DNA from 2 places in the Trinickia sp. genome. Region 2 is predicted to be linked to the other one. Evidence: riboswitches for the same ligand, from Rfam matches in the RefSeq annotation. Region 2 holds a riboswitch; the other holds the start of a gene.
What was found. A riboswitch is a leader RNA that binds a small molecule or an ion and turns the genes downstream of it on or off. The one in region 2 is predicted to bind thiamine pyrophosphate.
Positions count from the first base shown of each region.

Region 1: linked by a shared signal. The riboswitch ahead of thiC (phosphomethylpyrimidine synthase ThiC) and the one ahead of ACO1XS_RS03390 (FAD-dependent oxidoreductase) in region 2 are both predicted to bind thiamine pyrophosphate.

Region 1 is NZ_JBMRBK010000041.1:116,295-119,701, reverse strand. Features, by position in the region: gene ACO1XS_RS11670 (EamA family transporter) at 1-791, opposite strand, end outside; TPP riboswitch at 1,123-1,247, shown strand; gene thiC (phosphomethylpyrimidine synthase ThiC) at 1,332-3,263, shown strand.
Region 2 is NZ_JBMRBK010000018.1:49,993-53,399, reverse strand. Features, by position in the region: gene ACO1XS_RS03400 (thiazole synthase) at 1-359, opposite strand, end outside; gene thiS (sulfur carrier protein ThiS) at 405-602, opposite strand; gene ACO1XS_RS03390 (FAD-dependent oxidoreductase) at 665-1,822, opposite strand; TPP riboswitch at 1,957-2,089, opposite strand; gene ACO1XS_RS03385 (ABC transporter ATP-binding protein/permease) at 2,445-3,407, shown strand, end outside.

The DNA of each region.
Region 1 (3,407 bases), on a different contig from region 2:
AAGGCCCCGAGCGCCACGGCCACGATCGGGTTCACGTACATGCAACTGCTCGCGACGATGGGACTCGTGTGGCGGATCAGGAAACCATAGGCCACGTATGCGAGCATCGTCGCAATCAGCATGAGATAGACGAAGGCGGCGATCGCCGAAAAACCGGCCTGGACGACGCGCTCGCCGTCGAGCCAGGCCACGGCCGTCGAAATTGCGCCGCCGAGCCCGATCTGCAGCGCAGTGGACATAAAAAGATCGGCCGGCAGCGCGAGCCGGCTGGCCAGGTGCGCACCGCCGGCCCAGGCGAGCGCCGCCATGAGAATGACGATGCTGCCGCTTGCCGGAGCGCTCGATGCGTTGCCGTGGTTGAGTACGACGATGCCGGCAAGCCCGAGCGCAATCGCGGCCCACTCGCCCCGTGCCACGGGCCGCCCCGCGATCGCGGCGATGATAGTGGCAAAAAGCGGCACCGTTGCGATGATGACGGCGGCGGCGCCTGTACTCACGCTCTTCATGCCGAACGTGAGCATCCCACTGGACAGGCCGACGAGCATTGTGCCGACGATGCCCGCATTGCGGACCTCCACGAATGTCGGCCACGCGCTCGCGCGGCGCGCGGCGAACACGAACAGGCCGATGCCGGCAAAAAGATTGCGCAGGCCGGACAGCAAAAGCGGCGGAAACGACTCGAGCGCGACATGCAGCGCGAGATAAGAGGAGCCCCAGGCGAGGTAGACCGCAGCGAGCGCAAGCCCGATGCGCCCGACGCGGGAGCGCGGCAGCCAGCGAAGCAACCTCATCTGGGCGGCCTCGCCCTTCGCATGGGTGACGGCGCGCAAGCCGCGCCGGCAATCGCGCCGGCCGGCGCACAATGCGCAGGAACGGCTCGGGCCTCGCAGGCTACAGGGAAAGACATAGAGGTGATCAGAGGCGCAACGGCGATTGCGGGCCAGTATCGATTGTGCGGCGAACGGCGGCCAACGAACGCACGCCGAACAGGTCCCCGTATTATGCCCGGTCACGTGTTTCGCGCGCCGCGCCGGCGCTTGGGCACAATGACGCGGGGCGAAGGGCTCGCAGGCACGGATTTCGCCCGGTTGCCAAGCCCGCCGTCCCGTTGTATCTTCTGCGGTGCTAACGCGGGGGTCCTGCGTCGTGTTGTTGCATCCATCGATGCGAGAATGCGCGCGGGTGAGAAACACCCTTTGAACCTGATCTGGATAATGCCAGCGCAGGGAAGCGTACGGGTTTGACCGCGCTGGACCTTCAGACGCCTCGATCACCCGACCTCCCTTCCGTCTCCTGCTCCTGCTTTAGCAACCCTATGCCAGGAGATTTGCATGAACGCCAACCCGAAATTCATCTCAGCGGAAGCACGCGTCGACGCGGCTGCCGTCGCCCCGTTGCCCAACTCGCGCAAGATCTACGTGAACGGTTCGCAGCCGGACATCCGTGTGCCGATGCGCGAAATCACACAGTCGGATACCCCAAGCGCGTTCGGCGGCGAAAAGAACCCGCCGATCTACGTCTACGACACCTCGGGCCCTTATACGGACCCTCAGGCGGAGATCGACATCCGCCAGGGCCTGCCTGCGTTGCGGCAGCGCTGGATCGAGGCGCGCGGCGACACCGAAGCGCTTGCGGGGCTCACGAGCGCGTTCGGGCGCGAGCGCGCAGCCGATCCGGCCACCGCGCAACTACGCTTTCCGGGTCTTCACCGCACGCCTCGCCGCGCGAAGGCAGGCGCCAATGTGACCCAAATGCATTACGCGCGTCGCGGCATCATCACGCCGGAAATGGAGTTCATCGCGATTCGCGAGAATCAGCGGCGCGCCGAGTACCTCGAGAGCTTGCGCGCGAGCGGGCCGACCGGCACGAAGCTCGCCGAGATGATGGGCCGTCAGCACCCGGGCCAGGCATTTGGGGCCGCCGCCTTCGGCGCCGATGCGCCGCGCGAGATCACGGCCGAGTTCGTGCGCGAGGAAGTCGCGCGTGGCCGGGCGATCATTCCCGCCAACATCAACCACCCCGAGAGCGAACCGATGATCATCGGGCGCAACTTCCTCGTGAAGATCAACGCCAATATCGGCAACTCGGCTGTCACTTCCTCGATCGGCGAAGAGGTCGACAAGATGACGTGGGCGATTCGCTGGGGCGGCGATACCGTCATGGATCTCTCGACGGGCAAGCACATTCACGAAACGCGCGAATGGATCCTGCGCAACAGCCCCGTGCCGATCGGCACCGTGCCGATTTACCAGGCACTGGAGAAGGTCAACGGCAAGGCCGAGGACCTGACCTGGGAAATCTTCCGCGACACGCTGATCGAGCAAGCCGAACAAGGGGTCGACTATTTCACGATTCATGCGGGCGTGCTGCTGCGCTATGTGCCGCTCACGGCGAACCGCATGACGGGTATCGTCTCGCGCGGCGGATCGATCATGGCCAAGTGGTGCCTCGCGCATCACAAGGAGAGTTTCCTCTACGAGCATTTCGAAGATATCTGCGAAATCATGAAGGCGTACGATGTGAGCTTCTCGCTCGGCGACGGCTTGCGCCCCGGCTCGGTGTACGACGCCAACGACGAAGCGCAGCTCGGCGAGCTGAAGACGCTCGGCGAACTCACGCAAATCGCCTGGAAGCATGACGTGCAGGTCATGATCGAAGGCCCGGGCCACGTGCCGATGCAGCTCATCAAGGAGAACATGGATCTCCAGCTGCAATGGTGCGACGAGGCGCCGTTCTATACGCTCGGACCGCTGACGACCGATATCGCCCCCGGCTACGATCACATCACGTCGGGCATCGGCGCCGCGATGATCGGCTGGTTCGGCACGGCGATGCTGTGCTACGTGACGCCGAAGGAGCACCTCGGGCTGCCGAACAAGGACGACGTGAAAGAAGGCATCATCACGTACAAGCTCGCGGCACATGCGGCCGATCTGGCGAAGGGTCATCCGGGCGCGCAGGTGCGCGACAACGCGCTCTCGAAGGCGCGCTTCGAGTTTCGCTGGGAAGACCAGTTCAACCTCGGCCTCGATCCCGACAAGGCGCGCGAATTCCACGACGAGACATTGCCGAAGGACTCGGCAAAGGTGGCGCACTTCTGCTCGATGTGCGGCCCGCACTTCTGCTCGATGAAGATCACGCAGGACGTGCGCGAGTTCGCGGCGGCGCAGGGTGTCTCCGAAGAGGCCGCACTGAAAAAAGGCATGGAAGTGAAAGCGGTCGAATTCGTGAAGAGCGGCGCGGAGATCTATCAGCGTCAATAAGGTCCTATCGAGTCGGTCTGCCGGCCGGATAAACGAAGGGGGTGTTCGCGCCCCCTTCGTTTTGCACCCTTCGGCCCCTTTGACCGGCCTCGCCATCCCGCTGGCTCAACCGTACCGCTTGCTGTCTCATTCGCTGTGCCGGGC
Region 2 (3,407 bases):
GCCAGCGGGTCGGGCTGCAGCGTGTAGTCGTCGCCGATCACCTCGAGCTTGATCCAATCCGTTTCGAACACCTCGCGGGCCATGTGCGCAGTCGTCACGGCTTCGTCGACCGTCTGGCACCCGGCCGTATTCGGCAACAGCGGCACAGCGTGGCGTTTGAGCAAATCGAAAAAGCCGGCCTCGGCGGTCTCGGCCTGCATCTGGCGCCGCAGCGCCACGGTGACCATGCCGGGTCGCGCTGCTTCGATCGAATCGGACAGCGCGCGCAGCGACGGATAGCGCGACGTACCCAGCAGCACACGGCTGGCAAAAGCGGTGCCGTAGAGCGTGAGCGAATCGGCGGCGGAAGCGGAAATCATCGCAAGATCCTCAAGACGTAATGGATGTTAGCGGCAAAAAGGTCATCAGCCGCCCGCGACGGGATGCACGATATCGAGCTTATCGCCGGCGTTGAGCGCGCGCTCGGGATGCTGCGTGCGTGCGACGAACTGCCCGTTGAGCGCGACGGCGAACGGCGGCCGCGCGCCGAACGCGGCGAGCGCATCGGCTACGGTCGCGCCGTCGGGAAGGGAAAGAGACTTCTGATTGATCTGAATTTCCATGATTCGAACGGTCCGACGATGGAGTTGCTCGGTCTTTTCCTGTGGGGTACGCGTCATCGTGCTCATATCGCAAGCGCCGCACGCTCGCCCGCGAGATGCAGCATGGGCGCCCAGCGCGCTTCGCTGCGCCATTGCCCAAAGCCTTCCGCATCGGCGACACGGCCGCTCAGCAGCGCGGTGGCCAGTCCGGTCGCTGTACTCGCCACTTCGGGGGCAATCATGAAGCCGTGCCGGTAAAGACCGTTGACGGCGAGGGTACTCGCACCGTCCCAGACGATCGAAGGGAGGTGATCGGGCAGCGTGGGACGGCATTGCGTGTTGAGTTCCAGAATGCGCGCCTCGCCGAACGCCGGATGCACGGCAAACGCCGCGCTCAGCAGCTCGAGCGCGGAGCGCACGCTCATCGGCGAGCGGTCCTCGCCTTCGATTTCCGTGGCGCCGATCACGAACAGATCGTGTTCCTTCGGCGCAATGTAGATCGGATAGCGCGGATGAAGCATGCGAACGGGGCGCGTCAGCGCGATACCGGGCGCATGCACGCGCGCGACTTCGCCGCGAATGCCACGCAGCGAGGGCAACGCCGCCTTCGCGCCGAGCCCGCGGCAATCGATCGTGATTCGCGCGCTCGGCCGCGCCGCCTCGTCGACGGCGGTGTTCCAGTGCGCGTCCACCCCGCGCTCGTTCAGCCCCGCGGCCAGCGCGGCCAGCGTCTGGCGGTTGTCAAGCTGGCCCTCGTCGGGCAGCAGCAGCCCCTGACCAAAGCGGCCGGCCAGCGCGGGCTCGGCTGCCGCGAGCTGCGCGGCATCGAGCGTCGCAACGCGGCTGCCGCCCGGGAGCGTGCGCGGCGCGTTGGCGTGCACGCGCCGTTCGAGCAGCGCCGCTTCGGGCCGATCGTTACGGTGCCAGACCACGAGTGTGCCGTTGCGCTGGAAAAAGACCGGTGCCGGCAGCGCGGCAAGGATCCGTGGCCAGGCGTCGAGCGAGGCTTGGCCGAGCTCGACGATGAGCGGCTCGGCGCTCGCGGCCTCGGCCAGCGGCGCCAGCATGGCGGCGGCGACCCAGGCCGCCGAGGCCGTCCCCGACGCGTCGCCGCGCTCGTAGAGCGCGACGCGGTGCCCCTCGCCCGCGAGTTGCCAGGCCACTAGCCGGCCGGCGAGCCCGCCGCCGAGCACGGCGAAATCGGGGATTCCTGAAACAACGACTGAAGATTGAACGCTCATCGGATCGATCCTTTCTGTACGGCGAACTGCGCGTACCCAAGGACGAAACCGGCGGGTGAGGCCGGCCGGCGGCATCGACGCAACCGATGCTTTCGGCGGAGAAAAAGATGCCGCGACACGGCATCCCACGCTATAAGCGTGTTCCTGAAACTTCCCGCGCCGGTATTACCCGGATCGGGTGCGAAGGGTCTCTCTCAGCCTCGCCACGGAACGGTCCGAACAGCTCGAACCCTATCCACTTCCAGCGAAGCACCCCTGTTTCGTCGCGGCCATTAGACCATAAAAGCGCGAGCGGCCGCAAACGCGGCGCAATGACGCGGCGCCGCCAACGCGCCCTTTTTTGCGCTCGGACGCTGCGCGAAAGGTTGGCTCACCGCTCTCTGGCACAATGTCCGATCGCGGCACGCGGGTGACACGCTTTTGCTTTTCGCCAACCACGCGCACGGTCGGTGTCGGTGTGCGATACCAGGCATGGAACGCGCGGGCCGCCGCCATTAAGACTCGCTTAAGCGCTCCGCGCAAGAATCCGCGGTAACCGCGTACCGTGCCGCGCATCGTCGAAGCGCCCGTACGCCTGCCGTCGGCTGGCGCAACTGATTCGGAAACACCGTTCGGAAGACCTATGACTGCCTCATCTCTCAATCCCGTCCCTGCCCGCAACGGTGCGCCGCCCCAACCCTCGTCGACCTCGGCCTGGGGGCTCATCAAACCGTACTGGGTCTCGGAGGATTGGAAGGCCGCCTGGGGTTTGTTGGTGACGATCATCCTCATCAACCTGACGATCGTCGGATTCAACGTCTGGATCAACCAGTGGTACGCGAAGTTCAACAATGCGATGGTGGCGAAAGACAGCCCGCATTTTTGGCAGTTGCTGATCCAATTCACCGTTGCGGCCTTCGTGTTCATCACGTTGGCCGTCTATCGTACCTACCTGCGGCAAATGCTCGGGTTCCGTTGGCGCCAGTGGTTGACGAACCGCTATCTGAAGACTTGGCTTGGCGACCTCGCGTTCTACCGTATCGAACGCGATCGACTCGCTGACAACCCCGACCAACGGATCAGCGACGATCTGCAATCGCTCGCCACCAACACGCTCGATCTGTCGCTCGGCCTGTTATCGACAGTCGTTACGCTGGTCTCGTTCATCACCATCCTCTGGACGATCGGCGGCGCGCTGAACTTCCATTTCGCCGGCTCGGCATGGACCGTGCCTGGTTATATGGTCTGGGCGGCAGTGATCTATGCGATCGGCGGCTCGTACCTGATGCATAAGGTTGGGCATCCGCTCGTTTCGATCAATTATCAGCAGCAGCGCGTCGAAGCCGACTTCCGTTACGGACTCATTCGCGTGCGCGAGAACTCGGAGCAGATCGCGCTATACGACGGTGTTCGAACCGAAGAGGGCAACGCGCAAAACATCTTCGCGAGGATCCGCGACAACTGGTGGCGCATCATGACGTACACGCGGCGCCTCAATTTCGTCACGAATTTTTATGGGCAGGCGGCCATCATTTTTCCGTACATCGTCGCATCGCCGCGCTATTTCGCCGGTGCGTTCACGTTCGGGGTGCTGACGCAGATCGCG